Regions from separate parts of the Weizmannia sp. WK01 genome, predicted to be linked through region 1. Evidence: predicted binding sites of a transcription regulator. Region 1 holds the regulator's gene; each other region holds the start of a gene.
The links. The regulator CtsR, encoded in region 1, represses protease genes until heat stress. The targets are predictions, from matches to a motif close to ATGGTCAATAAAGGTCAAACA.
Positions count from the first base shown of each region.

Region 1 (10,242 bases):
CCCGGCTGCATTAAAATCATCAATTCATTTAAAATTTGTTTCGAAATGTTTTGAATATAGCCCAGATCAATTCCCAGCCGGACATCGGACAAACAACGGGCCGCTTCTTTTGTTTCAATGATCCTGCTGTTTTGCAGGACACCGAGCGAACGGTAAACCCTGTCTTCTAATTGTATGTTTGAAGTCTGCACCAATGCTTCCCTTGCCGATCTTTCCTGTGTAATGATCTGCCGGATGACACTGGTTAAATCCGAGACAATATTGTCTTCCGATGTTCCGAGTGTCACCTGGTTGGAAATTTGAAAAATATTTCCGATGGCTTCGCTTCCTTCGCCATATATTCCTCTTACCACCAAACCAAGCTGATGAATCGCCGGAATGATTTGTTTAATTTGCTGTGTCAGCACAAGTCCCGGCAAATGCATCATGGCCGATGCGCGGATGCCCGTTCCGACATTTGTCGGGCAGCTGGTTAAGTAACCGAGCGTTTCATCAAAAGCATAATCGACCCAATTTTCAAGCAGGTCATCAAGCTGATTGGCTTTCTGAAGCGTTTCATGCAATTGAAGCCCTGGAGAAAGACATTGTATGCGTAAATGATCTTCCTCATTTATCATAATACTAATATCTTCGCCGCTTGACAAAATAACTGCCCCGTCACCCGCTTCTTCGGCAAGTTGCGGGCTAATCAGGTGTTTCTCCACAAGCACCCTTTTTTCGAGCGGTTTTAATTCGTCCATTTTTAAAAATTCAGCCTGCATTTCAGCCGGAAAATGATTTCGGGCGATATCCTGGATTGTTTTCATAATTTCCCTTGCTTCCTCGCTGGTAAACAAGGACGGGAACCGGTAATTTTTTAAATTTCTTGCCAGACGAACCCGTGTCGTCAGCACAATTTCCGATTCAGGCCCTTGCTCGTTCATCCAGGAGCTGGACGCTTTGTGCAAAAAATGTTCTAAAGACATTATTGTTCCCCTCCTTTTGCTTGAGAAGAACCTTCAAGTGCGCGAATTTGATCGCGGAGTTCTGCTGCTTTTTCAAATTCTTCCTGGCTGATGGCTTCCTGCAACGCCGCCTTTAATTCCTGCAATTTTTTCTTTGTATAAATGGCACCGCCAATCCGTGCAGGTATTTTTCCTTCATGCGCAACGTTGCCGCCATGAAGGCGCTGCAAAATCGGAACAAGCTGGTGCTGAAACGTCTCATAGCAATGCGGGCAGCCTAACCGGCTTGTGTTTAAAAACTGGTTCAATGTCATCCCGCAATGGTTGCAGCGAAGCACATCCGGGTCAGGTGCTGTTTCCTGTTTGAAAAGTTGGATGGCCGGATCAAAATTAAAAAGGCCCGCGAGCAGATTATCGAAGGAAAAGGTTTTCCCCCAATCCGATGAAAACTTTTCCCCCTTCTCCTGCGCGCACTTCTCGCAAAGATGGAATTCCGTTTTCACACCGTTTATAATTTTAGTAAAATGCATCGTTGCCGGCCTTTCATTGCATTCCTGGCAAATCACGGCATACTCACCTCTATTGTTACTTGTATTTTAAGGTCGTTAACATCGATTTCAACATTCTGGCACGCAGTTCATCCCGTTCCGGCAACTGGATGTAGAGCACGGAGCGGTCCATCACGCTGAGCATGATTTTTGCCTCCCGCCTTGAAATCACCTCTTCTTCAACGAGGCGGAGAATGATGGCTTCCGCATTCGACTGGGAGATGACATTGCCGATATGCACAAGCAGCTGGTCAATCAGTTCCGCATCGCTTTCAGGCCGCACTTTCATGATCCGGATATAGCCGCCGCCGCCCCTTTTACTTTCAACAATATACCCTCTTTCAATCGTAAACCGCGTATTGATGACATAATTGATTTGCGAAGGGACACATTGGAACTTATCGGCAATCTCATTGCGTTTTATTTCAAGAATTTCTTTTTCATTCAGTTCCAGAATCCGTTTTAAATATTCCTCTATGATATCCGATATATTTTTCATCAAAGCCACCTCCTGACACCGTCTTTTGACTTTGACTATATTTGACTTTAATTATACATGATTCCCTACAGAAAATGCAACTAGGAAAACTGCCCCTTTTTCAGCATTTCTGTTTGGGGAGACAACCGGATGTTCACGGACCACCCGATGGGACTGCGTGCGCAGCGAGCGGTAAAGATTAACCCAGACAGATTGGGGGTGCGGGTTCATAGGAGGTCGAGCCCTTTGAAAAGCTTTTACTGCTACGGCAGGACAAATCAAAAAGCCCTCGCGTCTGCGGGGACTATTTTTATGCTTTTATTTCTCTATCTAACAAAAGAAGAACTCTATTTTTTAAATCAATTATGTTTTCATCTAACTTGTCAGGTAGTAAATCATTAATACCATCAATTTCTGTACCCAGTTCCAAAATTTCTATTAATTCATTTGAGTAATTTTTTTCCTTCAAAGAATCAATGATACGGTAATTAAAATATCTTTTCTCAGCTTCTTCTATCGAAATTTTCTTATTATATACAGCCTCGATTATACCTAAAACATTCAACAATATATCTTTTTCTTCGGTATTTTTATTAATCATTTTTTAACACTCCAGCCTTTCTTAGTTTTAACATTTTATAAAATCCTTGCATTTAATTTTTTCCGAACCTGTTAGCATCCTTGCCAAATCTAGGAATTTTGCTTATTCAGCAAGCCCTAATTATGCACAATTTTATTACCGCCGTCAATATATTTTTAAAATTTTTAAAAAATTATTATCAGGTTAGTAATATAATCAGATTCAAAAGGTAAATCTTTGTCGTTTTTCTTATGGAAATTTTTATATCTCCCTTATTTACACATTCAAAAAGGCCAGCTGATTCAGCTGGCCTTCTGTTTGCCCGGCAACGTCCTACTCTCGCAGGGGGAAACCCCCAACTACCATCGGCGCTGGAAAGCTTAACTTCCGTGTTCGGGATGGGAACGGGTGTGACCTTTCCGCCATCATCACCGGACCTGTATAATTTTTGGGATGTGTTCCCTGAAAACCGGATGGGAGAAAAAACTGTAAACGGAGAATAGCTTTGGTTTCTAACTTTAAAAATTGTCTAGCTCCAGCGCCTATCGGCTAGCGTATTTCTGCGCTTTCTCCCTACGATAAGCGGGCATCGGCTCGCCTTTAGGGGCTCGCCGTGTTTCCTTTATCTCAGTCGAAAGCTCCGAAATCCATACGCCGATGACCAAGGCGCTTCCGCTTTTCTATTGTCCAGCTCCGGTGCCTAGCCCCTCGAGGTCGAATAACCTGCCCGTCACGGAGCCAAAAGACGGCTCCATGCCGGTCAGAACATTCGCTTGTCGGGGCTAAACAAGGCACCTCCGCTTTTCTGTTTGGTTAAGTCCTCGATCGATTAGTATCCGTCAGCTCCACGCGTCGCCGCGCTTCCACCCCGGACCTATCAACCTGATCATCTTTCAGGGATCTTACCAGTATAAACTGTGGGAAATCTCATCTTGAGGGGGGCTTCATGCTTAGATGCTTTCAGCACTTATCCCTTCCGCACATAGCTACCCAGCGATGCCTTTGGCAAGACAACTGGTACACCAGCGGTGCGTCCATCCCGGTCCTCTCGTACTAAGGACAGCTCCTCTCAAATTTCCTGCGCCCGCGACGGATAGGGACCGAACTGTCTCACGACGTTCTGAACCCAGCTCGCGTACCGCTTTAATGGGCGAACAGCCCAACCCTTGGGACCGACTACAGCCCCAGGATGCGATGAGCCGACATCGAGGTGCCAAACCTCCCCGTCGATGTGGACTCTTGGGGGAGATCAGCCTGTTATCCCCAGGGTAGCTTTTATCCGTTGAGCGATGGCCCTTCCATGCGGAACCACCGGATCACTAAGCCCGACTTTCGTCCCTGCCCGACTTGTAAGTCTCGCAGTCAAGCTCCCTTATGCCTTTACACTCTGCGAATGATTTCCAACCATTCTGAGGGAACCTTTGGGCGCCTCCGTTACCTTTTAGGAGGCGACCGCCCCAGTCAAACTGCCTGCCTGACACTGTCTCCCACCCCGGTAAGGGGTGCGGGTTAGAATTTCAATACAGCCAGGGTAGTATCCCACCGATGCCTCCGCCGAAGCTGGCGCTCCGGTTTCCAAGGCTCCTACCTATCCTGTACAAGCTGTACCAAAATTCAATATCAGGCTGCAGTAAAGCTCCATGGGGTCTTTCCGTCCTGTCGCGGGTAACCTGCATCTTCACAGGTACTATAATTTCACCGAGTCTCTCGTTGAGACAGTGCCCAGATCGTTACACCTTTCGTGCGGGTCAGAACTTACCTGACAAGGAATTTCGCTACCTTAGGACCGTTATAGTTACGGCCGCCGTTTACTGGGGCTTCAGTTCAGAGCTTCGCCTTACGGCTAACCCCTCTCCTTAACCTTCCAGCACCGGGCAGGTGTCAGCCCCTATACTTCGCCTTGCGGCTTCGCAGAGACCTGTGTTTTTGCTAAACAGTCGCCTGGGCCTATTCACTGCGGCTTCCCGGGGCATACACCCCAAAAAGCACCCCTTCTCCCGAAGTTACGGGGTCATTTTGCCGAGTTCCTTAACGAGAGTTCTCTCGCTCACCTTAGGATTCTCTCCTCGCCTACCTGTGTCGGTTTGCGGTACGGGCGCCTTTCACCTCACTAGAGGCTTTTCTTGGCAGTGTGGAATCAGGAACTTCGGTACTAAAATTTCCCTCGCCATCACAGCTCCGCCTTGGCGCGAAGGATTTGCCTCCGCACCGGCCTAACTGCTTGGACGCGATCAACCAGTGTCGCGCTTGCCCTATCCTCCTGCGTCCCCCCATCGTTCAAACGGTGAAGAGGCGGTACAGGAATATCAACCTGTTGTCCATCGCCTACGCCTTTCGGCCTCGGCTTAGGCCCCGACTAACCCTGAGCGGACGAGCCTTCCTCAGGAAACCTTAGGCATTCGGTGGAAGGGATTCTCACCCTTCTTTCGCTACTCATACCGGCATTCTCACTTCTAAGCGCTCCACCGGTCCTTCCGGTCCGGCTTCAACGCCCTTAGAACGCTCTCCTACCACGGACACCATACGGTGTCCATCCGCAGCTTCGGTGATACGTTTAGCCCCGGTACATTTTCGGCGCAGCGTCACTCGACCAGTGAGCTATTACGCACTCTTTAAATGATGGCTGCTTCTAAGCCAACATCCTGGTTGTCTAAGCAACGCCACATCCTTTTCCACTTAACGTATACTTTGGGACCTTAGCTGGCGGTCCGGGCTGTTTCCCTTTCGACCATGGATCTTATCACTCACAGTCTGACTCCCAAGCATAAGTTTTTGGCATTCGGAGTTTGTCTGAATTCGGTAACCCGATGAGGGCCCCTCGTCCAAACAGTGCTCTACCTCCAAAACTCTTCGCTTGAGGCTAGCCCTAAAGCTATTTCGGAGAGAACCAGCTATCTCCAAGTTCGATTGGAATTTCTCCGCTACCCACACCTCATCCCCGCACTTTTCAACGTGCGTGGGTTCGGGCCTCCAGCAAGTGTTACCTTGCCTTCACCCTGGACATGGGTAGATCACCTGGTTTCGGGTCTGCGGCCTCATACTCTTTCGCCCTGTTCAGACTCGCTTTCGCTGCGGCTCCGCTTCTTCAGCTTAACCTTGCATGAGACCGTAACTCGCCGGTTCATTCTACAAAAGGCACGCCATCACCCGTTAACGGGCTCTGACTACTTGTAGGCACACGGTTTCAGGATCTCTTTCACTCCCCTCCCGGGGTGCTTTTCACCTTTCCCTCACGGTACTGGTTCACTATCGGTCACTAGGGAGTATTTAGCCTTGGGAGATGGTCCTCCCGGATTCCGGCGGGATTCCTCGTGTCCCGCCGTACTCAGGATCCACTCGGGAGAGAACGAAGTGTCAGTTACAGGGCTTTTACCTTCTCCGGCAGGCCTTTCCAGGCCGCTTCACTTAACCTGTTCTTTTGTAACTCCCATATGAGTGTCCTACAACCCCGGAAGGCAAGCCTTCCGGTTTGGGCTGTTTCCTGTTCGCTCGCCGCTACTTGGGAAATCGCAATTGCTTTCTCTTCCTCCGGGTACTGAGATGTTTCAGTTCCCCGGGTGTGCCCTTCCTGCCCTATGGATTCAGGCAGGAATCCTGTCCGATTAAAGACAGGGGGTTTCCCCATTCGGAAATCTCCGGATCAAAGCTTACGTACAGCTCCCCGGAGCATATCGGTGTTTGTACCGTCCTTCATCGGCTCCTAGTGCCAAGGCATTCACCGTGCGCCCTTTCTAACTTAACCATAAAAAGATTAAATCCAAAAATAAGCGATTCTCGGTTTACTTGGTTTGTTTCTCCTATCCGGTTTTCAAAGAACACATTTATAAAGGTGGAGCCTAGCGGGATCGAACCGCTGACCTCCTGCGTGCAAAGCAGGCGCTCTCCCAGCTGAGCTAAGGCCCCAATCATTAAGGAATGGTGGGCCTGAATGGACTTGAACCATCGACCTCACGCTTATCAGGCGTGCGCTCTAACCAGCTGAGCTACAGGCCCTTAATGAAAGGAAATATAAGGAAGGATTGAACCTTCAAAACTGAACAAAACGGAAACGTCAAACTTAATGTTGGAAAACGAAGTTTTCCTTAATTTCCTTAGAAAGGAGGTGATCCAGCCGCACCTTCCGATACGGCTACCTTGTTACGACTTCACCCCAATCATCTGTCCCACCTTCGGCGGCTGGCTCCGTAAAGGTTACCTCACCGACTTCGGGTGTTACAAACTCTCGTGGTGTGACGGGCGGTGTGTACAAGGCCCGGGAACGTATTCACCGCGGCATGCTGATCCGCGATTACTAGCGATTCCGGCTTCATGCAGGCGGGTTGCAGCCTGCAATCCGAACTGGGAATGGTTTTTTGGGATTGGCTTAACCTCGCGGTCTTGCAGCCCTTTGTACCATCCATTGTAGCACGTGTGTAGCCCAGGTCATAAGGGGCATGATGATTTGACGTCATCCCCACCTTCCTCCGGTTTGTCACCGGCAGTCACCTTAGAGTGCCCAACTGAATGCTGGCAACTAAGGTCAAGGGTTGCGCTCGTTGCGGGACTTAACCCAACATCTCACGACACGAGCTGACGACAACCATGCACCACCTGTCACTCTGTCCCCCGAAGGGGAAGGCCCTGTCTCCAGGGAGGTCAGAGGATGTCAAGACCTGGTAAGGTTCTTCGCGTTGCTTCGAATTAAACCACATGCTCCACCGCTTGTGCGGGCCCCCGTCAATTCCTTTGAGTTTCAGCCTTGCGGCCGTACTCCCCAGGCGGAGTGCTTAATGCGTTAGCTGCAGCACTAAAGGGCGGAAACCCTCTAACACTTAGCACTCATCGTTTACGGCGTGGACTACCAGGGTATCTAATCCTGTTTGCTCCCCACGCTTTCGCGCCTCAGCGTCAGTTACAGACCAGAGAGCCGCCTTCGCCACTGGTGTTCCTCCACATCTCTACGCATTTCACCGCTACACGTGGAATTCCACTCTCCTCTTCTGCACTCAAGCCTCCCAGTTTCCAATGACCGCTTGCGGTTGAGCCGCAAGATTTCACATCAGACTTAAGAAGCCGCCTGCGCGCGCTTTACGCCCAATAATTCCGGACAACGCTTGCCACCTACGTATTACCGCGGCTGCTGGCACGTAGTTAGCCGTGGCTTTCTGGCCGGGTACCGTCAAGGCACCGCCCTGTTCGAACGGCACTTGTTCTTCCCCGGCAACAGAGTTTTACGACCCGAAGGCCTTCTTCACTCACGCGGCGTTGCTCCGTCAGACTTTCGTCCATTGCGGAAGATTCCCTACTGCTGCCTCCCGTAGGAGTTTGGGCCGTGTCTCAGTCCCAATGTGGCCGATCACCCTCTCAGGTCGGCTACGCATCGTTGCCTTGGTGAGCCGTTACCCCACCAACTAGCTAATGCGCCGCGGGCCCATCTGTAAGTGACAGCAAAAGCCGTCTTTCCTTTTTCCTCCATGCGGAGGAAAAAACTATCCGGTATTAGCCCCGGTTTCCCGGCGTTATCCCGATCTTACAGGCAGGTTGCCCACGTGTTACTCACCCGTCCGCCGCTAACCTTTTAAAAGCAAGCTTTTAAAAGGTCCGCACGACTTGCATGTATTAGGCACGCCGCCAGCGTTCGTCCTGAGCCAGGATCAAACTCTCAGTAAAGATGTTTGATAAAAGCTCAAAAAGAATTTGACGTTTCGTTTTGTCCAGTTTTCAAGGAACAATCGCTTTGTTTTTCAGCGACTTTTATATCATACCACGACGCAACCAACATGTCAACTACTTTTTTAAGAAGTTTGATGCCGGATGCGGCGACGAAAACTATTATACTAGTATAACGAAGTGTAGTCAATCCCTTTTTTTATATGCCTGCTTTTTCGTGGGCGCCCATGCTTCTTTCAGCCTAAGCTTCTAGTTTCTTCGAATGAACATAAAAAATACGCCAAAGAAATGATGGATCATTTCTTTGGCGCTGGTTGTCTGCTGATGGCGGTTCGAGCGCTGCTTTTGTCAAGACAGAATCCATGTCTGGATGACAGTCAGGCCGATCACCCCGGGTATGCCGAGCAGCCCGGAAACGGATACGGTGGCTGCATTGATTGGGACATGCAGTCCGTACCGGCCGCCCACTTGGTTTAAAAAGAAAAGGAGTATAGCCCCGATGATGGCTTTGATGCATAACTTTCCCGCCCATCGCAGCGGTTTGGTTAAAGCTGCGGAAAACAGCAGCAAAAGGATCAGGCCGACAATCGCAATAATGATGATGGTTGAGCTCAAGTGAATCACCCCTTTTTTCCAGCTGCTTTATTTTTATGAAGGAGTTGTCCAAAAAAGAACTTGAGCCGTGCTACCCTTACTGGAGGCGGATGTTTCTTCTTTTCACTTCCCGAAAAAGAAACACATACTTCGCTTCGGCCACTTTGGTGCGGTAGTAAAGTTCTTCGTTAAATTCAAAACTTAGATGCTGGAGGGCGTTTTGCTGTACCCATTCATTTTTTACGTTTGTGACCAAATCGAGAAGAAGCGCATCGTATTCTTTCCTGAGTTTTTGCTTCTTGCTGAACATTGTATCCACCCCGTGTCAGGTTAAATTTCTCTTCGGCCTTCCAGTGCTTTTGATAAGGTGACTTCGTCGGCGTACTCGAGATCTCCGCCCACTGGCAACCCGTGTGCAATCCGTGTCACTTTAATGCCGGACGGTTTTAAAAGCCGCGAAATATACATGGCTGTTGCTTCGCCTTCGATATTTGGATTGGTTGCAAGAATCACTTCTTGGACGGTTTCATCGCGCAGGCGTTTGAGCAGATCCGGCACACTGATGTCTTCAGGGCCGATTCCGTCCATTGGAGAAATGGCACCATGCAGAACATGGTAAAGGCCGTTGTATTCTTTCATTTTTTCCATGGCAATGACGTCTTTCGGCTCCTCGACAACGCAGATCACGCTTCTGTCGCGGCGCGGATCGGCACAAATATAGCACGGATCTGTATCGGTGATATGCCCGCAAACAGAACAGTACGTCAGGTCCCGTTTCGCATCGACAAGCGCCTTGGCAAATGCAAGGACGCTGTCTTCCTTCATATCAAGAACAAAAAATGCCAGCCGGGCCGCGGTTTTCGGCCCAATGCCTGGCAGTTTCATGAAGCTTTCCATTAATTTTGTGATTGGTTCAGGGTATTGCATTGTTGATCACACCTTTAAAATCCCGGAATATTGAAGCCTTTCGTGTACTTGCCCATTGTCTGCTCTGTCAGCTGTTCGGCTTTATCCAGGGCGTCATTGGTGGCGACAAGGATCATGTCCTGCAGCATTTCAACATCGTCCGGATCAACGGCTTCTTCGTTGATGCGCACTTCAAGCACTTTTTTATGGCCGGAGACGACAACGGTTACCATGCCGCCGCCTGCCGTACCCTCCACTTTCTGTTCGCCAAGCTGTTCCTGTGCCTCCATCATTTCTTTTTGCATCTTTTGCATTTGTTTCATCATTTTTTGCATATTGCCCATATTGCCCATTCCTCGCATATGAAACCCTCCAGTTTTAGTCTTTTATTTCAATTAATTCAGGCCCAAACAATTTGATTGCTTCGGTTACAACCGGATCTTCCTGCGGTTTTTCTTCCTCTGCTTCTTCTTTATGGTGATGGATATAATTTTCCCTGATCGTATTCCATTCATTTTCCGGAACACCTGCCGCCTGATACCC
Region 1 is NZ_CP109616.1:92,081-102,322, reverse strand. It holds gene OF158_RS00490 (protein-arginine kinase McsB) at 1-965, opposite strand, end outside; gene OF158_RS00485 (protein-arginine kinase activator protein McsA) at 965-1,510, opposite strand; gene OF158_RS00480 (CtsR family transcriptional regulator) at 1,530-1,991, opposite strand; gene OF158_RS00475 (DUF3969 family protein) at 2,281-2,571, opposite strand; rRNA gene rrf (5S ribosomal RNA) at 2,871-2,986, opposite strand; rRNA gene OF158_RS00465 (23S ribosomal RNA) at 3,360-6,292, opposite strand; tRNA gene OF158_RS00460 (tRNA-Ala) at 6,381-6,453, opposite strand; tRNA gene OF158_RS00455 (tRNA-Ile) at 6,467-6,543, opposite strand; rRNA gene OF158_RS00450 (16S ribosomal RNA) at 6,646-8,199, opposite strand; gene OF158_RS00445 (pro-sigmaK processing inhibitor BofA family protein) at 8,548-8,814, opposite strand; gene OF158_RS00440 (YaaL family protein) at 8,891-9,103, opposite strand; gene recR (recombination mediator RecR) at 9,124-9,720, opposite strand; gene OF158_RS00430 (YbaB/EbfC family nucleoid-associated protein) at 9,735-10,061, opposite strand; gene dnaX (DNA polymerase III subunit gamma/tau) at 10,078-10,242, opposite strand, start outside.

Region 2 (10,242 bases), 1.2 Mb from region 1:
CTTGAAAAAATCCGGGTGACTGGACGGACTGCGACAAAAGGAGAAAATTAAACAAAAGCATCAAAGGCACGACAAACGTGTTGACGCCAAGCAGCCCCTTGATGCCAAAGCACATGACAAAAAAGGCGAGCAGCACCGTCAATAAAATCCCTGTCCCCCTGCCAACACGGAGCTGTTCCTCGAAAACAGCACCCGCACCGGACAGCATGACGCCACAGACCCCGAATAGCATGGCCATCATCATCACATTCACGAAACCGGCCGCTTTTTTGCCAAATAAATACCGGTTTAAGGTTTCATAGGAATCCGCATGTAAATCGATCGCTTTTTCCATCATTTTTGTGCCAAAGAAAATAAATAAAAACCCTGAAAGGCAGATGGCAAGCAATCCATACAGCCCAAACTGTGTAAAGAAAACGGTAATTTCTTTCCCTGTTGCAAACCCTGCCCCGATCACCGTTCCAATATATACGGCTGCGATTTGGACAGCACCGCCCCACTTATTCAACGCCTGCACCCCTTTAAGAAAAAATAAGACAACCTGCCGGCTCCGTTACTATCCTATGTCCCGCTTTCTTAAAATAGCCCTGCCGGTTCATTTCCGCCGCTAAAAAATTGGTCAAAAAAAGTCAAAAAAACCTTTACAAACAAAAAAAGTTGTCATATACTATAGGCAAAGGTCAAAGATAGTCAATTATAAGATGGTGCCATTGGCCGATAGCGCAAATGACAAATGCAGATCTTTTGATTTTCGGGCCGCGCAGTTGTATCATGATATTAGAAAGGTCAAAAATAGTCAAAAGGTGACTCGCAGATGCCGTTTCCTTTTTTCAGCACAAGACAAATGACTTTGCCATTCTACTGTAAAGGCCAAAATGCATCAAAGGGGTGCATGCAAAAGACTTGCATCTTGTGAAATTTTGAGCTATACTGATTTCCAATTAAGGTCAAAGCAAATCAAAGCGCTTTGATTGTTTTTCAATCTCATTAGTCAAAGATAGTCAAAATCAAACCGATCAAAGGAGGAATGTTTGATGTTATGTGACAAATGCCATCAAAACGAAGCGACGATCGGGATGCATATAAATGTGAACGGAAACCAAAAAACATTGAACCTGTGCCAGTCCTGCTACCAAAAAGAACGGGCAAAATTCGAAAACAACTGGGGAGGCATGTTTATGAATAACGGATTTGGAAACTTCGGATTCGGAGGATTCAACGACCTCTTTAACCAAATGAACGCCAACGGGTTCCAGCCGAACGGCGCGAAACAAACCGTACAAACGCAAACACAGGGCGGCGGCAACGGACTACTTGACCAGTTCGGCCGCAACCTGACCGCTGCTGCACGGGCCGGGCAAATTGACCCTGTCATCGGCCGTGATGAAGAAATCGCCCGCGTCATTGAAATCTTAAACCGGCGCAATAAAAACAACCCGGTGTTAATCGGCGAACCGGGCGTCGGAAAAACCGCCATTGCAGAAGGGCTCGCTTTAAAAATTGCCGAAAAACAGGTTCCGGCAAAACTGCGGCATAAAGAAGTTTACTTGCTCGATGTGGCTTCGCTTGTCGCAAACACGGGAATCCGCGGCCAATTTGAAGAACGGATGAAAAAATTGATTGCCGAACTGGAACAACGGAAAAACGTGCTTCTGTTTATTGACGAAATTCACCTGCTTGTCGGCGCAGGTTCTGCAGAAGGTTCGATGGACGCAGGCAATATTTTGAAACCGGCGCTTGCCCGCGGCGAAATCCAGGTTATCGGCGCGACCACTTTGAAAGAATACCGGCAAATTGAAAAAGATGCCGCACTTGAACGGCGTTTCCAACCGGTACAGGTCAATGAACCAAGCCTCGAAGAAACCGTCATGATTTTGCGCGGCTTAAAAGACCGGTATGAAAACTACCACCACGTTTCCTATACCGATGAAGCGATTGAAGCTTGTGCGAAGTTGTCGCACCGCTACATCCAGGACCGCTTCCTGCCGGATAAGGCGATCGACCTGATGGATGAAGCCGGTTCGAAATTGAACCTGACGATTGCGGTTCCGAGCAAAGAAGATATCCAAAAACGGCTTGCTGAAATTGCGCAGGAAAAACAAACTGCGGTTGCAACGGAAAACTATGAAAAGGCAGCCGAACTGAAAAAAGAAGAACAAAAACTGAACGAGCTGGCTGCTTCCGGACAAACCGAAGCCAAACCGGTTGTCGATGTCACGCAAATTCAGGAAATCGTCGAAAAGAAAACGGGTATTCCGGTCGGCAAACTCGAAGCGGATGAAGCGAAAAAACTGCAGCATCTGGAAGAAAACCTCGCTAAAAAAGTGATCGGCCAGGATGAAGCGGTCCGGAAAGTGGCGAAAGCAATCCGCCGTTCGCGTGCCGGCCTGAAAGCGAAAAGCCGCCCGATCGGTTCGTTCCTGTTCGTCGGCCCGACCGGCGTCGGAAAAACGGAACTGACAAAACGGCTCGCGGAAGAACTGTTCGGCACGAAAGATGCGATGATCCGGCTTGACATGAGCGAATATATGGAAAAACACAGCGTCTCGAAACTGATCGGGGCACCTGCCGGCTATGTCGGTTATGAAGATGCCGGCCAACTGACGGAAAAAGTGCGCCGCAACCCGTACAGCATTATTTTGCTCGACGAAATTGAAAAAGCGCACCCGGATGTTTTGAACATGTTTCTGCAAATTCTCGATGACGGGCGCTTAACCGATGCCCAAGGGCGGACGGTCAGCTTCAAAGATACCGTCATCATTATGACGAGCAACGCCGGCACCCAATTTAAGCATAAAACAGTCGGGTTCGCTAAAAGTGAAGCGATCAAAGAATCGAATATTCTCGATTCACTCGGCGACTTCTTCAAACCGGAGTTTCTGAACCGTTTCGACAACATTATCGAATTTAAACCACTTGAAAAAGAACATTTGGTTAAAATTGTTGACCTGATGCTCGGCGAACTGAATGAAACGCTGAACGAACAAGCGATTACGCTTGACGTGACAGCAGAAGCGAAAGAAAAAATCGCCGAACTCGGTTATGACCCGGCATTTGGGGCCCGCCCGATCCGCCGCGTTATCCAGGAAAAAATTGAAGACCGGATTGCCGACTTTATCCTCGACCATCCGGAAAGCAAAAACTTAAAAGCGGAAGTCCGCGAAGGTGACATTGCCATCGCGGAAAAATAAAGCAAAAACCGGCATGCGGACATAGCCCATGCCGGTTTTTGCATTCCGGCAGATGGACAGCACGGGCCATCTGCCGGGTTTTTTATGTTTGTAAAAAGATCGAACGCAGTCCAAACCCGGCTGTTGTAAATCAATCGGAAGAAAGCCGGGTTTTATTACCCGGCCAAAACCAGTCCAAACAAAAAGGCGGGCGGGAAACATATTCATCCGGAATATTGATCAGGGATTCATCCGCACTCAAAGGAGCAAAACCAAGATGCAAAGGTTGGAAGCAGTTCCCCTGTTTGTTAAACAAGCTGCATGGCTTTATACGTTTTTCTCGCTTCAGCCAGATTGAGCCGCTGCACTTTTTCATACAATATGAATGACATTTCCCGGATAATCACCATTTCGGATGACCGGGCGTTGTGCTGCTTTCGATAGGCTTCATACTCATTCATGAGCGAATCCAGCTGCTGGCTGCACCGGACCGTTTTCTCATGCGTCAGGCCCAGTTTTTTCCCAAGCTCCATCATTTCCTGACGTTTTTTCTGAATTCTGTAAAGATACTTGTTCTCCTCTAACATGTGCGTGTCCACTTCCAAATTCTCCTTTAGTTCTCTTTTTCTATTGAATGATTGTTATCCCCCGATTATGCTTCAAAAAATGTGAGGTGTTACACATGGAAAATGGCGGACTATTCTGCCGGTTTTCCGCATGATGGCATCGTGGCAAAAGTTCTCTGCAAGCCGGAAAGGCGCAAAAGCCCTGCCCCCATCCTGCTTATTTTACCATTACTAAAGTAGTATCGCAGGTCTTGACGGAAATGTAAATACAATCGCAATATTAGACAAAATTTTCGCCAAAAATTTTCACATCTCCCGAAAAAACCACCCGTTTTTCACCGCTCCATGTTTTTTTTGGTCACGCAGTGGAAAAATAAAAGAGAAAAAGACATGAAAGAAGTGAAGCAGATGGCAAAAAATTTTCTGCTGGCCAAAGCAGCCGGATGGTTATTTCGTTCAAAAGCAAAACAGTATTTAAACGACCGGAAAAAAACCGGCGATCTGGTTAACCGCGCGGAGAAAAAAGCACTCTCCAACAAAATCACGCTTGCCAATATGTGGAGTAAAATCCGCGTCCTTTTCCAGCTTGTCAGGGCATGGGCAAAAGGCGAATACCGCACCGTTCCGTACCGGACGATTCTCATGATTGTAATCGGCCTTATTTATTTCGTATCTCCCATTGACATCATCCCTGATTTTCTTGCCGGCGCGGGCCTTGTTGACGACACCGCCGTGCTTGCTTTTCTCCTGACGCAAGTGACCCCGGATTTGGAAAAATTTTTACAATGGAAAAACAAAAGAGATAAAAGTTGAACCTTGGTCCGCGCGGGATTTCAAAACTTTGCCCCTTTTAGATAATCGCCCCTTCAAGATGGAGCAGGAATGCCTTTTGATCGATCCGGCTCCCGGCATAGCCTGTTAACGACTTGTCTTTTCCGATCACGCGGTGGCAGGGGATCAGGATCGGAACAGGGTTTTTCCGGTTCGCCTGCCCGACGGCCCGCACGGCTTTCGGGTTCCCGACAGCCTCAGCGATGTCTTTATACGAGCACGTTTCCCCATACGGAATTTTTTTCAGCGCTTCCCAAACCGCCATTTGAAAGGGAGTGCCGGAGACAGAAACCGGCACATCAAAACGGGTTCTTTTCTTTGCAAAATACGCTTCCAGTTCACTGGCTGCGCGCAAAAGCAGCGGGTGGCGGGGTTCCGGCATACCCTCTTCATCTGTTTTGCCGAAAGAAACGGCCGTAATGCCTTTTTCATCAGCCCTTACTGTTAAAGGTCCGATTGGGCTTTCCAGCCAAATAAAAGCCATTTTCATCACCTGCTTCCTGCTGCACGGGAAGAAAGATATGAAAAGTTGTGCCTTCCCGTACTTTGCTTTGGACTTGAATGAAGCCTTTATGCTCCTTTATGATTTTATAACTGATCATCAAACCAAGTCCGGTTCCTCTTTCTTTTGTCGTATAGAACGGCTCGCCCAGCTTTTCAATTTTATCGTCCGGGATGCCTTCCCCTTCATCCAGCTCTGAGGAGTAAAAATTTTTCGTGATAATTTAACTATTCCCCCCCCAAAAATGCGGCTAAATATGTAATAATTTAAATAATTAGAGCTTGCTGGACGAATATTTTGGCATGGCTTAGTGACAAGTCGAATACAAGCTAAAATTTGATTCGTTCAGCAAGCCCTAATTAAACTTGGCTGTTTTGAGGGGGTTTTTATTTTGGTTACTAGAAAAGAAAAAAGAAATCGTGAAAAAGAAGCAAATTATTTTTTCGAGTTCCTTAAAATTCAGAAGCATTTTTTCAAAGACCTGATGAATAACCTAAAAAAGGTAGCAGACCACCGACATCAAAGCTATATCACTTATGGTCCAGAGGTCCTTTTATTTACGATGATGTTGAAAAATATGACCGGCCTAAAATCCATGAGAAACATGAGTGAGAGTTTTAATAAAGAAGAATGTATTAAAAATGTAGGGAAGGTGTTAGGCTTAGATTCTCTTGAAGAACTTCCACATTATGATACAATTAACGACTTTTTATCTGGCTTAGATGTAAATGAATTAGAAAAAATTAGAACGTATATGATTAAAGAATTATTGAAAAAAAGGTCTCTCGAGTCTTATCGAATTGAAGGAAAGTACTGGGGTGTCATCATTGATGGAACTGGATTACACACCTTTCATGAGAAACATTGTAAACACTGCCTGAGACGGGCATATACAAATAAAGAAACAGGAGAAACGAACGTACTTTATATGCACCATGTACTTGAAGCCAAGCTTGTCGTGGGGGATATGGTCTTCAGTATTGCCTCCGAATTTATCGAAAATGAATCAGAAAATGTTTCTAAGCAAGATTGTGAATTAAAAGCCTTCGACAGGCTGGCAAAGAAAATAAAAAAAATATTTAAAAGACTACCGATTTGTATCTTGGGAGATAGTCTCTATGCATGTGAAACGGTATTTAATCTGTGCAGGGCGCACAAATGGAAATATATATGCAGATTTAAGGAAGGGAGAATTAAAAGTATCTCGACGGAGTTTAAGGCAATAAAAGAGCTGGAACAAAGTAAGGATCAGAATTCATTAGTTTGGGTGAATGATATTGCCTACAAAGACAGAACGGTCAATCTGATGGAGGCCACAATGAAAACAGAGGATGGGAAATCGAAAGAGTATGTATTTATAACGGATATTAAAATCACGAAAAAGAACGTGGAACGACTCATCGCTGCAGGAAGAAGCCGCTGGAAGATTGAAAATCAAGGATTTAACGAACAAAAAAATAATCGTTACAATATAGAACATGCCAATAGCCAAAACTACACAGCCATGAAAAATCATTATTTATTAGTTCAAATAACAGATATTATTAGACAGCTGTTTGAAAAAGGTTCGTCAATCTTAAAAGCACTCAAAAAAACGGCAAAAGAAAAATCCTCAAATCTGTTGGAATCGTTTCGGACACGCATTTTAACAGACGAGGATTTCACCCATTTAAGTAAGCCAATACAAGTAAGGTTTACTTAATGGTTATATTATAGCAAAGGATGTGATGTAAAAAAAGGTTTTTTTGAAGTTATCCACAATTTTAAAAAAGAAATTTGCAAATTCGGCTCTTTTTGACTTTGAAAGCAGAAAAAATAGATGGAAAAATTTTCTAAATGTGGATAAGTCATTTTATCATAAAACATCTAAAAATTGATGAATTTACTCTTCAGAACTGCCCTTCATCGCGAATGCTTGTATGGACCAGCCCTCTTTCCTTTTCGTAACAAATCTTGATATCTATTTTTCCTCCGTCCGGCATGACTTCTATTGCATTTTTAATGATATTGATAAAGACCTGCTTAAGCTGGTTGCCTTCGCAATAAACATCCGGAAGCCCATCGTCAAAGCGGCAGGAAATCTGGATATTGTGCATCAGCGCTTGCGCATTCAGCAAACCAATCGTATCGCGCATGATTTTCCGGATATCATGATTTTGGAACTGGATTGCCTGCGGCTTTGCCAGCACCAGAAAGTCGGTAATAATTGTTTCAATCCGCGCCAGTTCCGATGTAATCACGTTAAAATATAATGAATGCTCTTCCTCTTTCATGCTGTTTTGCAGCAGCTGGATAAAACCTTTCAAAGCTGTCATCGGATTGCGGATTTCGTGGGCAATGCCGGCCGCGAGCTCCCCGACAATATTCAGGGTATCCGATTTGCGGAGCTGCTCCTGCATCGCCCTTCTTTCGGTAATATCCCGGATGACCGTTAAATTCATATTCGATGTCAGGTTCCCTTTTGACGTGATCTCATAATATTTCGTTTCATTGGCTTTTGAAACATTAAACAAATAATCTGCCGTCCCGTTCTCTTTCAACTGAAAAAGATGGCGGAGAAAATCTTTTTGCACTTTTTCGTCATTGGTAAGCAATAAATTTTGGATTTTCTTCCCGATCGCATCTTCCCGGCTGCAGTCGAAATAGTTCGCGGCTGCAGGGTTAATATCGACAATTTTCAAATCCCAGTTCCATAAGACCATCCCGTCGATCGATCCTTCGAACACTTTCCGGAACCGTTCCTCGCTGTCCCGCAGCGTCTGTTCCATCTTGTAACGGCTGCTGACATTGCGGAAAATGGTCACATGGTAATTTTCTGCGCTGATATACCGGGATGTAAACTCGAGATGCTTCAGCTGCCCGTTCGGCATTTTAAAGAGCAGTTCTTCGCGGGCTGCCGGGATGTGGTTCAGCCTGTCGAACTCCCGGCAATTCCCGCCGTTTTCGACATAAACAAAATCGCTCAGCTTTTTCCCGATAAACTCCTCCATCGTGCACTCGAAAATTTTTAAAGCGGCTTCGTTTGCCAACAGGATCCGGCCGTTTTGATCCCAAAATACAATTGCATCCATTGCTTCCAAAAAAAGGGTTCGGTAAAGCTGCTCATGATCTCTTAATACAAGTCCCCTTTTCTTTTGGCTCATAAACTGATCTGTTCCCAAATTTGTTCTCCCCTTCTTCATAAGAAGCATGCCCCTGAATTTATGATATTTCTGTTCACAACAAATGTCTGGAAAAGTCTGCTGCATAAGGGTTTCCAGCTGCTATTTAAGAACATATTCTTTTTGAGAAGATATGTCAAATGAAATTGGCAAGATGGATGATATGGTGATAATTCGTGGTCCAACGGGGGAATTCCTGCTGCCATTTCCGCAAAAAAGGATGGCGGCTGCCATCCTCATTTTTTATTTTTTTTTGCATTTTTTCTTTTTTTGCCGGTTCCGCTTTCAGCCATGATTTCATATATCTTCCCGGCATTGATGTCCCCGAATTCCAGCCCCGCTTCTTCCCGGACATTTTGTTTCCTGCGGTTCATGAACGCCCTTTCCTGCCTTTTTTTGAATTCCGGTTTGCCCCTTTCACCGCTTCTTCCCCGCGGGCAAATTCCGTGGAGAAAGCTGTTTCAGCCAGATTCTCTTTCGGGGTTTTGTTATTTTTCGCGGCTGCATCAAATTCCGCTTTTCGTTTCGCCATGCCGTCCCCTCCATTTCAGGTTGCCTGCATCATTAGCATGCCCGCGCACCACCGCCCTTATGGCTGCAATATCTGTCAAAACCGGCTCAGGGTGCATGCAAATACAACTGTTTCCAAACATAATTCTTTCCTGCAAGCCGATACTATTCATAAAGGCTGAAGCCGCAATACGGGCGGCAGAAAGAGGAGCCAATTTTTTAAAAAAAGGAGAATGATGATGGCGAGAAACAGCAATAAATTGTTGGTACCGGGGATTGAGGCATACATGGACCAAGTAAAGTATGAAATAGCGCAAGAATTTGGCGTGCAGCTCGGATCGGATACCGTATCTCGGGCAAACGGATCGGTAGGCGGAGAAATGACAAAACGGCTCGTGCGCGAGGCCCAGTCCCGCCTTTTGGGGCAAAATCCGGAATAAAAGAAAAACCGGCAAAGCGGGATTCGCCTGCTTTGCCGGTTTTTTTACATCTGTTGCTGCTTTTTACCCGATTTCCCGGCGGATTGCGCCTCTTTATTGCGATTTTTTTTGCGGACGGAGAAAAAATAGCCGCCCGCTGCGATCGCAAGCATCACCGCCCAGAAAATCAGTTTCCACAAAGCAGACTCCGGGAAATGTTCATCAATCAGCCCGACGCCCGGGTGTGAAAGCGTAAAAACGAGCAATTTCACCCCGACCCAGCCGACAATCAGAAAAGCGGCATCTTCAAGGCCCGGATATTTTTCCAGCAGGCGGACAAACCGGTTGGCAGCAAAGCGGATTAGCACCAGTCCGATCACCCCGCCTAAAAACATAACGCTGAACTGTCCGCCGTTAATTCCCCCAATTTGAAACGAGCCGGCCGGGGACAGCGTCACAGCCATGGCCACAGCTGCAAGCATAGAATCAATGGCAAACGCAATGTCGGCGAGTTCCACTTTAAAAACGGTCATCCAGAAAGAAACCGGCTTCGATGCGGCTTCGGCAAGTTTTGGGCCATTTTCCCGGTGCTTTTTTACAAAATGGTGGATCATAATAAAAAACAAGTAAGCGGCCCCGACAGCCTGAATCTGCCATATGTTTGCAAGAAACGAAATGAGAAACAGGGCAGTGAACCGGAATACAAATGCGCCCAGAAGCCCGTAAAAGAGCGCTTTTTTTTGCTGCGCGTGCGGCAGATGTTTGACCATCACCGCCATCACGACCGCATTATCCGCAGCTAAAATTCCTTCCAGTCCGACCAATACGCATAACACCCATGCATATTCGAATAGCATTGATAAATCCATTCCACAAAGTCCTCCTTTGCCGGCACCCGGAACCATTGCCCTTACAGATCAAAAGCGGCATTCCGGTCCAAGACGCGTACCGGCGTGATCAGTGAAGTGCCACTTTTGACAATTTCCTGTAAAGACAAAAAGCAAGACCTTTGCCAGTACAGGCAAAGGTCTTGCTAGACATCCAAATGGTGCCAACAAAGCCGATGACCGCCGAAACGGATCA
Region 2 is NZ_CP109616.1:1,268,247-1,278,488, reverse strand. It holds gene OF158_RS05815 (YkvI family membrane protein) at 1-508, opposite strand, end outside; gene OF158_RS05810 (ATP-dependent Clp protease ATP-binding subunit) at 1,035-3,191, shown strand; gene OF158_RS05805 (aspartyl-phosphate phosphatase Spo0E family protein) at 3,479-3,769, opposite strand; gene OF158_RS05800 (YkvA family protein) at 4,127-4,549, shown strand; gene OF158_RS05795 (methylated-DNA--[protein]-cysteine S-methyltransferase) at 4,587-5,057, opposite strand; partial or broken gene OF158_RS05790 (ATP-binding protein) at 4,999-5,259, opposite strand; gene OF158_RS05785 (transposase) at 5,461-6,771, shown strand; partial or broken gene OF158_RS05780 (PAS domain S-box protein) at 7,019-8,230, opposite strand; gene OF158_RS05775 (hypothetical protein) at 8,467-8,604, opposite strand; gene OF158_RS05770 (hypothetical protein) at 8,601-8,762, opposite strand; gene OF158_RS05765 (alpha/beta-type small acid-soluble spore protein) at 8,980-9,180, shown strand; gene OF158_RS05760 (TerC family protein) at 9,225-10,028, opposite strand; yybP-ykoY riboswitch at 10,162-10,242, opposite strand, start outside.
Region 2: OF158_RS05810 (ATP-dependent Clp protease ATP-binding subunit) is a predicted target of CtsR. The motif match lies at 783-803, and genes of this name have one in related genera.

Region 3 (10,242 bases), 970 kb from region 1:
GTGGTTTTAACGTGTTTGTAACCCGCATGAAATAAACTTGCGGTATGATGTAAATATAAATTGACCCCCTTTTTTATATGTTTGAACCAAGAACACTTATGGCTCCGGCTATAAGCGGTTCAAGGAACCTATCTCCCAGGCACAGGAAAATCCTGTGCTCTTTTTTTGCGCAAAAATTGCGGTGCGGGATATTGCGCTGCTTTTTCCGGCTGATAAATGCGCTGGCTCGTTTATACGGGAGATGAAAGACATTTTAAAGGGTGGCGGGCGCCTATTTGTCCTTCACCGGTTTGATGAAAGACAAAACAAAGCGCGACTGCTTGCCATTTGTCCCTCATCGATGCGATGAAAGACAAAACAAGGTATGACGGGTATCGATTTGTCCTTCATCACCCCGATGAAAGACATTTTATAAGATGGCTGCCAGTATTCTGTCCTTCACCGGCATAATGAAAGACAAAACAAAGCGCAGCTGCCAGCCATTTGTCCTTCATCTGCCCGGTGAAAGACAAATCAAAGTTCAGGAGCCACGGACTTGTCCTCACCCATGCGATTTTCACGATTGGGGAAAACTTGACACAAACGGGGCAGGTGCATTCATTGTTCAACCATTTCATTAATAGTATAATAAAAAGGTACATGGTTTTACGCACGGGAAAGGTTTATCCATCGGTTGAATAGATGCGGATTTGTCCGCATCATTCCGGTTCAGATATGAGGTGACTCCTTTGCAAAGAATAACAAATTGTGTATTCATCAAAGACGGACAGGTTTTATTGCTGCAAAAGCCGCGGCGCAACTGGTGGGTTGCACCCGGTGGGAAAATGGAGCAAGGAGAAACGGTCCGTGAAGCTGTCATTCGTGAATACCGTGAAGAAACGGGCATCTATTTAAAACATCCTGATTTAAAAGGCGTTTTCACCATTGTCATCAAAGACGGGGATAAACCCGTGTCTGAATGGATGATGTTTACGTTTGTTGCCACAGACGGCGACGGCAAAAACTTCGAGCAATCTGCTGAAGGAATTTTGCAGTGGCATGCCATTGATGAAATGAAGAACTTGCCGATGGCGGCGGGGGATACCCATATCTTGGAATATATGGTTCACGGAAGCGGCATCATCTACGGCCAGTTTACGTACACGCCCGACTTTGAATTGCTTTCATACAGGCTCGATCCAAGCTGAAACGCCATGCTAAATTTTCCGTCAGGGGGAAAAAGAATGGGTTTAGAAGGAAATCAAATGCAGTTTGTCATCATTACCGGCATGAGTGGGGCCGGAAAAACAGTTGCGATCCAAAGCCTGGAGGATCTCGGGTTTTTCTGTGTCGATAATTTGCCGCCGACGCTTTTGCCAAAATTTCTGGAACTGATGAAAGATGCCAGTAATAAAATGAATAAAGTCGCGCTTGTAATGGATTTGCGCGGCCGTGAATTCTTTGATGACTTGTTCCGGGCACTGGATGAACTTGACAAGTCTTCGTGGGTTACGCCCACCATTTTATTTTTGGATGCGGATGATTCTGTGCTCGTGCGCAGGTATAAAGAAACGCGCCGGTCCCATCCGCTTTCGCCGGATGGGACGCCGCTCGAAGGAATACAGCAGGAAAGAAAAATCCTCGAGGAGCTGAAAGGGCGTGCGCAGCTTATTCTCAACACATCCAATTTAAAACCGCGCGAACTCCGCGAAAAAATCGTGTTGGAGTTTTCGGCGAATAAGCAGTCGGTTTTCACGGTCAATGTCCTGTCGTTCGGCTTCAAAAACGGCATTCCGATTGACTGCGACCTTGTTTTTGATGTCCGGTTTTTGCCGAATCCGTTCTACATTGAGCATATGCGCCCGAAAACCGGACTGGACGAAGAGGTATACACTTACGTTTTAAAATGGAATGAAACGCAAAAATTTCTTGAAAAGCTGACCGATTTGCTTGCTTTTATGCTCCCGCATTACAAACGGGAAGGAAAAAGCCAGCTGGTGATCGGCATCGGGTGCACGGGCGGCCAGCACCGTTCCGTAGCGCTTGCCGAGTATATCGGCCATTTTTTTGAAAAAGACTATCATACAACAATTTCCCATCGTGATATCAAAAGAAAGGAGGAGCGTAAGCCATGAGGCATCCGAAAATTGTGCTGATCGGGGGCGGGACGGGGCTTCCGGTGCTTTTGCGGGGGCTGAAAAAATACCCGGTTGAGATCAGCGCCATTGTAACCGTTGCAGATGACGGCGGGAGTTCCGGAAGAATCCGCAATGAAATGGATATGCCTTCCCCGGGGGACATCCGCAATGTGCTCGCGGCTCTATCCGATGTGGAGCCGCTGCTTGAAAAAATGTTCCAGCACCGCTTTGAAACCGGCGATGAACTTTCCGGGCATTCGCTTGGCAATCTGATCATTGCGGCGCTCACTTCGATAACTGGAGATTTTGTACACGCCGTAAAGGAACTGAGCAAAGTCCTGAATGTACGGGGGCAGGTTTTACCATCCGCCAACCAAAGTGTCGTGTTGCACGCCGAAATGGAAGACGGATCGATCGTTTCCGGAGAATCCAAAATTCCGTGTGCCGGCAAAAAAATCAAAAGGGTGTTTTTGACCCCAGAAGTCATTCAGCCGCTTCCGGAAACATTAACGGCCATTCAGGAAGCTGACTTGATCGTGATCGGCCCAGGCAGCCTTTATACAAGTATTTTGCCGAATTTAATGGTGCCAGGTCTTGGAGAAGCAGTATGCCAGGCACATGCGAAAAAAGTGTATGTATGCAATTTGATGACACAGGCGGGCGAGACGAATCATTATACTGCCGCGGATCACGTGCAGGCGATTTTAAACCATATGGGCAGTGCCTGTATTGATACGATCCTCGTCAATGATGAAGATGTGCCGGAACCGGTTATGAGCCGGTACCGCGAGGAGCTGGCACAGCCTGTTGTATACGACGTGAAGCGTTTAATGGGGCTCGGCCTGGAGGTGGTTTCGGGAAATATTTTAACGTATAAAGGCGGGGTCATCCGCCACGATACGGAAAAAGTTGCCGAAATCCTTTATGATATTTTGAAAAAGCAGCAATGGCTTTCACGCTCCAGTGCCCGGTGAAAGGATAAAGGTGGAACATCCCCTTTTCATGTGCATTTTTTCGCATAGCTCTAAATTTTGCCAAGGGAGGGGCCTGGAGGATGTCATTTGCATCAGAGATCAAAAAAGAGCTGACCAATTTAGCAGTAAAAGATTGCTGCGTGAGATCCGAATTATCGGCACTGATCCGGATGAACGGATCTTTATCTTTTTCCAACAAGGTGCTGGTTGTCAATGTGCAGACGGAAAATGCCGCCATTGCCCGGCGGATTTACGTCCTTGTAAAAAGATTATATGATGTCCCGGTGGAATTATTAGTCAGGAAAAAAATGCGCCTGAAAAAAAACAATGTCTACATTGTCAGGCTGAAGGCCCGGGCAAAAGAAATATTGGAAGATTTGCATATTCTCGGTGAACATTTTACCTTTACCCGGAACATTTCCCCGGAACTGCTGAAGAAGAAGTGCTGCAAACGCTCCTATTTGCGCGGGGCTTTTCTGGCGGGCGGATCCGTTAACAATCCGGAAACTTCCTCTTATCATTTGGAAATTTCCTCCCAATACAAAGAGCACAACGATGCACTATGCCGCCTGATGAACGGGTTTCATTTAAACAGCAAAACGCTTGAAAGAAAAAAAGGATATATTACGTATTTAAAAGAAGCGGAAAAGATTACGGAATTTCTCAATATTATCGGCGCCCATCATGCCCTGCTCCGGTTTGAAGATGTCCGGATTGTCCGGGATATGCGCAATTCCGTCAACCGGCTCGTCAATTGCGAAACGGCCAATTTGAATAAAACGATCGGGGCGGCCCTTCGCCAAGTGGAAAATATCCGCTATATTGAAGAAACGGTCGGCCTTGACGCACTGCCGGAGAAATTGCGCGAGATTGCAGTATTGCGCGTGAACCATCAGGATGTGACGTTGAAGGAACTCGGCGAAATGGTGTCCGGCGGGCATATCAGCAAATCCGGCATCAATCACCGGCTCCGCAAAATCGATGAAATTGCCGAAAAACTGCGGGCAAACGGGCCTGCCAATAAAAATTCATAATGGGTGCCAAAAATTAATCATGTAAGATGGATAGGTTTAAAAAGTATAAAGACGGGGGGCGTATTGGCAGAAGGCGCCCCTGTCCTGCTACTTGAAAGGAGAGGGTTATCGTGATCGAAAAACAATTGGAAGTGAAATTAAAATCCGGTTTGCAGGCGCGCCCTGCAGCCCAATTTGTCCAGGAAGCCACCCGCTTTTCATCGGAAATTTTTCTTGAAAAAGAAGGAAGAAAGGTAAATGCAAAAAGCATTATGGGGCTGATGACCCTTGCTGCGGGCCACGGGGAAACTGTTACGCTGAGCGTGGACGGGAGCGATGAAGAAGAAGCTTTTGAACACTTGGCAAACTATATTGAAGGGAAAGAAAAACTTCCGTCCTGATGTAAGCGCATGCGGCCGTCAGCCTGCGGGTTTTTCAAACACAGCACAAGGCCGCCCGCTTGCGGACGGCCTTGTTCAATCTTATTTCAATTCTTTTTTGTCATAATATGGTCAATCAAACCATATTCTTTTGCTTTTTCCGCGCTCATGAAGTTATCGCGGTCTGTATCCCTTTCGATCACTTCAATCGGCTGGCCGGTATGGTCGGACAAAATTTTGTTTAATTTCGCGCGCGTATACAAAATATGTTTTGCCGCGATTTCAATTTCTGTTGCCTGGCCTTGGGCGCCGCCTAATGGTTGGTGAATCATCACTTCGCTGTTCGGCAGGGCATAACGTTTCCCTTTCGTGCCGGCGGTCAACAGCACGGAGCCCATTGATGCAGCCATCCCGACGCAAATCGTTTGCACGTCCGGTTTGATGATCTGCATGGTGTCATAAATGGCAAGGCCCGCAGTGACACTCCCGCCAGGACTGTTAATATAAAGATAAATATCTTTTTCAGGGTTTTCCGCTTCCAGGAACAAAAGCTGGGAAACAATCGAGTTGGAAACATTGTCGTCAATCGCGCTGCCAAGCATAATAATCCGGTCTTTTAACAGGCGGGAATAAATGTCGTATGCGCGTTCCCCGCGGTTTGTTTGTTCAATTACTGTGGGAATTAAATTCATATTGAGTATCCTCCTTCTTCTCTTCGGAATGGTCCATCATATGCTATATCATGGATGTTAAAGGAATTATTCTCCATCCTTATGTACTGATCATACAATATTGGTCAATGAAGGTCAAAAGAATTGCCTTCACCTGAACTACAATACCCATCATAACCAAATTCCGATAAAATAAAACCAAAAAGGGGCTTGCTTTTTTGTTCATTGTCCTTTATAATCTATTATTGTTGAATCACTTATTGCCCTCGTGGTGCAAAGGATAGCACGTGAGATTCCGGTTCTCAAAATGTGGGTTCGATTCCTGCCGAGGGCGTTTTCTAAAAACTGAACAATTAGCTTAAAATTTTTTAAACCCTTGATACGACTGCATTTGCAGTCGTTTTTCTTTTTCTCTGATACGGAAAAATAAGGCGAAAATTGAATGAATTTTGCACCACAAATCTCATTCATTGCGCCACCTGCGACATTTCCTTCATAGTGCCATATATTCAGGTTTTGAACAGTTTTTGTATTAATCATGGAGGGCTTTATTGGTTACGATAAATTGATAAGAAATATGCAAAAGGAGAATGCCGGACCAAATTTGCAAAATCCACTTGAAAAACGAACGTTTGTCCTTTATAATAAAACTGAAAAATGAGAAAAGGGGTGTTGCCATTGGAACTTGTAATGGAAAAACATGCCGGTTATCACGTGCATGATCGTTTTTTTAAGGAGCTGATCCAAAACTTTTTTCAGGAGTTTATGGAGGCGTTTTTCCCGGATGTGGCAGCGGATCTCGACTACCGCCGGGTGCGGTTTTTGTCGCAGGAACAGTTTACGGACTTTCCGGGCGGTGAGCAAAAACGGGTTGACATCCTTGCCGAAACGAAGGTAAAAGGCAAAGATACCGTGATTCTCATCCATGTAGAGCCGCAGTCGTATTACGAGAAACCTTTTCCTGAACGCATGTTTCGTTACTACATGATGATCAGTCTCCGGCACCGGAAACCGGTATTGCCGATTGCCGTTTTTAGTTACGAGGAGAAAACAGAAACCCCTGATACGTACACCTTTGCGTTCCACAACATTGAAATTCTTCGTTTTCACTATTTATCCATTCATCTGATGAAACAAAATTGGAGAAATTATATCCGGAGCAACAACCCTGTTGCCGCGGCATTATTAAGCAAAATGGGGTATACAGAAAAAGAACGGGTGCAGGTCAAACTGGAGTTTCTGCGGATGCTGGCCCGGATGGAACTTGACCCTGCAAAAATGAGGCTGTTACACGGTTTCTTTGATTATTATTTAAAATTGAACGAAAAAGAGGAGGCGGAAGTAATGGAAAACATTAAAATGCTGGATCCAGACGAAGCAGAGCAAGTATTGAAGCTGCCGAATTCCTATTTTGACCGCGGGTATAAGAAGGGGAAAGAGGAAGGCAGAGAAGAAGGAAGGGAAGAAGGGGAAGAAAGGTTAAGAAGATTTATTGTTAACTTGTTGAAAAATCAAGTGGATGTGAAGGTCATTGCCCAAGCATCCGGCTTGAGTGAAGATGAGATCATGAAAATCAAAAGGCAGATAGAAGGGGAAAAGCCTTGAACCCGAGTTATGACGAAGCAGAGCAAGTATTAAAGCTGCCGAATTCTTACTTTGATCGCGGGTATAAGAAAGGAATTGAAATAGGAGTAGAGAAGGGAAGAGAAGAAGGAAGGGAAGAAGAAAGAAAAGAATTGTTACAAACGATTCCAATTGCCATCAAAATGTTGCTGGCAGGTACGGAGCTTCAATTAATTGTAGAAAAAACCGGCCTGAGCCAGACAGAAGTGGAAAAAATAAAACAGCAACTGGAGACAAAGCAGGACAAGTATTGAAGCTGCCGAATTTTTATTTTGATTTCGCGAATATATGAAATAAAATAAATGCACACCATTGCGAACAGGCTGCTCAGGGCGGTAGCGACCCGCAATGCATTGAAAAAACGGCCGGCCTGAGTCAGCAGGGGTGCCGTTCAAGCGGTCGTTAGCGGGGAATGATGTCTGTTACAATCCGGCAAATCCGGAGAGTGGCAGGCATTTTTTCAGGACTGTGATACCGGCAAACGGTAAATGTACGGCATTGGCCGGCTCGTGAACGGATATGCCGCTTTTTTGGTGCAAGTTTCATTCCTGAAAATTGTTTTCAAAAAGGAATTGATCAGCGACTCGCGAGCGTTGAGGTGTTGCTTTGCGGGAATTTATAGTAAAATAAACTTGCAGCTACATACCGGCAAGTTTTTTAGGCTTGCCACCGTTTCCACCGTTTTGCAAAACTCAATTGTAAGCACATACAGGAGGGGAAGAAAGTGGAGTACCGAATTGAAAAAGACACACTCGGAGAAATGAAAGTGCCGCGGGACAAATATTGGGGGGCACAAACGCAGCGCAGCAAGGAAAACTTCCCGATCGGCGGGGAAAAAATGCCGATGGAAGTGATCCGCGCTTTTGCCCATTTGAAAAAGGCGGCTGCCGTCAGCAACAATCGCCTCGGCAAATTATCGGATGCCAAAATGAAGGCCATTGTCCAGGCTTGTGAAGAAGTGCTGGACGGGAAATTTGATGAACATTTTCCGCTTGTTGTCTGGCAAACAGGCAGCGGCACCCAGTCAAACATGAATGTGAATGAGGTGGTGGCAAGAAGGGCAAACGAAATTCTTTCCGGAGAAAATAGTGCTGAACACGTCCATCCGAACGATGATGTGAATATGTCGCAAAGCTCGAACGATACGTTCCCGACTGCAATGCATATTGCCGCCTACCATGAACTACAGACAAGGCTGTTGCCGCCGCTGGAACAGCTGAAAGAAACGCTGCTTGAAAAAGAAAAAGCATACATGAAAATCATCAAAATCGGGCGCACGCATTTGCAGGATGCAACCCCGCTTACTCTCGGCCAGGAAATCAGCGGCTGGCGTGCCATGCTGGAAAAAAGCGAACGCATGATCAAAGAAAGTGCAAAACATATTTTGAACCTGGCGATCGGCGGCACGGCTGTTGGTACCGGCATTAATGCGGACCCGACTTTTGGTGATAAAGTTGCGGAAGAACTGGAAAAACAGACCGGCTACCCGTTTGTTTCTTCTGATAACAAATTCCATGCGCTCACAAGCCATGACGAAATCGTTCATGTCCACGGGGCATTAAAAGGCCTTGCTGCAGATTTAATGAAAATGGCCAATGATGTCAGATGGCTTGCAAGCGGGCCGAGAAGCGGAATCGGTGAGATTACGATCCCGGCCAATGAACCGGGCAGCTCGATTATGCCTGGCAAAGTCAACCCGACCCAGTGCGAAGCGTTGACGATGGTAGCGGTCCAAGTATTCGGGAATGATGCCGCAATCGGGTTTGCCGCGAGCCAGGGCAACTTTGAATTAAATGTATTTAAACCGGTAATTATATACAACTTCCTGCAGTCCGTCCATCTGCTCGGCGATGCGATGAAGTCATTTGATGAAAGATGCGTGCGCGGCATCGAACCGAATGTAGAAACGATCCGGGAAAATGTCAATCGTTCCCTCATGCTGGTGACGGCCTTAAATCCGCATATCGGTTATGAAAAAGCGGCCCAAATCGCGAAACTTGCTTTCAAGGAAGGTACGACGCTGAAAGAAGCCGCCATTAAAACAGGTTATGTAACCGAAGAACAATATGAGGAGTGGATTGTGCCGGAAAAAATGGTCAATTTAAATCACTGAAAAAAAGGGAGGCGATTGCCCCCCTTTTTTTCAGCCATTTTATTGGTTTGTTTTATTACGAATGGAAAGTACCACCAAGTTGTTGTTCAGCCATTTGCACAAGGCGTTTTGTAATTTCTCCCCCGACAGATCCGTTCGCGCGGGATGTCGTATCTGCGCCGAGGTTTACGCCGAATTCTTGTGCAATTTCGTATTTCATTTGGTCGAGAGCCTGCTCAGCACCGGAAACTAACAATTGGTTTGAATTGCTGTTGTTTGCCATCTGTGTCATCTCCTCGTTGTAAGTTTTTGGTTGGGTCGGCTGGAATTGCACCAGCAAGCGGGGAATTCCCCGCCACCTTCTTGGTTGAACCCAGCGGAATTTGATCGATGTACTACGTATTATGGAGGAAAAAATTTTAATTATACTGGTTCCTGGATGGTAATCGCTGGTGATTTTTGCAGTGAAAAAATGCCGGCTGCAACCAGCAGCCGGCATTTCTATTCACCCAATCCTTAATTCTGTTTCAGCATCAAAGAAATGGGCTTTGTTCATATCAAGCCCGAGCGTAATTTCGTCACCCGGTTTGACAACCGTCCTGGAATCGATGCGGGAGATAAACTCTTGCCCGTTGATTCTGGAATAAAGCATTGTTTCAGCGCCATGAAGTTCGGAAACATCAATCGTGGCTTTGATGGTAGCGCCCGGCATTGTCTCAATGAAAACAGGTTCATCGTGGATGTCTTCGGGGCGGACGCCGAGGATGACATCTTTCCCGATATGGCTTTTCAAGTGTTTCATTTTTCCTTCCGGCACATCAATCTGAACCGATTCGTTTAAGTGGAATTTGCCGTTATCCAGTTTACCGCGGAAGAAGTTCATCGCTGGTGAGCCGATAAAACCGGCGACGAACAGGTTAGCAGGTGAGTCGTATACTTCACGCGGCGTTCCGACTTGCTGGATGACACCATCTTTCATGACGACAATCCTCGAAGCCATCGTCATTGCTTCCGTCTGGTCATGCGTCACATAAATGGTCGTCGTTTGCAAACGCTGGTGAAGCCGGGCAATTTCGGCCCGCATTTGCACCCGCAATTTTGCGTCCAGATTTGATAAAGGTTCGTCCATGAGGAAGACTTTTGCATCCCGTACAATCGCGCGGCCGAGGGCAACCCGTTGCCTTTGTCCGCCTGATAAAGCTTTTGGTTTCCGTTTTAAATATTCTTCAAGGCCAAGAATTTTTGCGGCTTCCTGTACCCGCTTGTCAATTTCCGCTTTCGGCACTTTGCGGAGTTTCAGCCCGAATGCCATATTGTCGTATACCGTCATATGCGGATAAAGCGCGTAGTTCTGGAATACCATCGCGATATC
Region 3 is NZ_CP109616.1:1,061,668-1,071,909, forward strand. It holds gene OF158_RS04760 (NUDIX hydrolase) at 729-1,187, shown strand; gene rapZ (RNase adapter RapZ) at 1,224-2,114, shown strand; gene yvcK (gluconeogenesis factor YvcK family protein) at 2,111-3,091, shown strand; gene whiA (DNA-binding protein WhiA) at 3,172-4,125, shown strand; gene OF158_RS04780 (HPr family phosphocarrier protein) at 4,236-4,505, shown strand; gene clpP (ATP-dependent Clp endopeptidase proteolytic subunit ClpP) at 4,592-5,176, opposite strand; tRNA gene OF158_RS04790 (tRNA-Arg) at 5,418-5,489, shown strand; gene OF158_RS04795 (RpnC/YadD family protein) at 5,834-6,760, shown strand; gene OF158_RS04800 (hypothetical protein) at 6,757-7,032, shown strand; gene fumC (class II fumarate hydratase) at 7,503-8,891, shown strand; gene OF158_RS04810 (alpha/beta-type small acid-soluble spore protein) at 8,947-9,153, opposite strand; gene OF158_RS04815 (ABC transporter ATP-binding protein) at 9,376-10,242, opposite strand, start outside.
Region 3: clpP (ATP-dependent Clp endopeptidase proteolytic subunit ClpP) is a predicted target of CtsR. The motif match lies at 5,277-5,297, and genes of this name have one in related genera.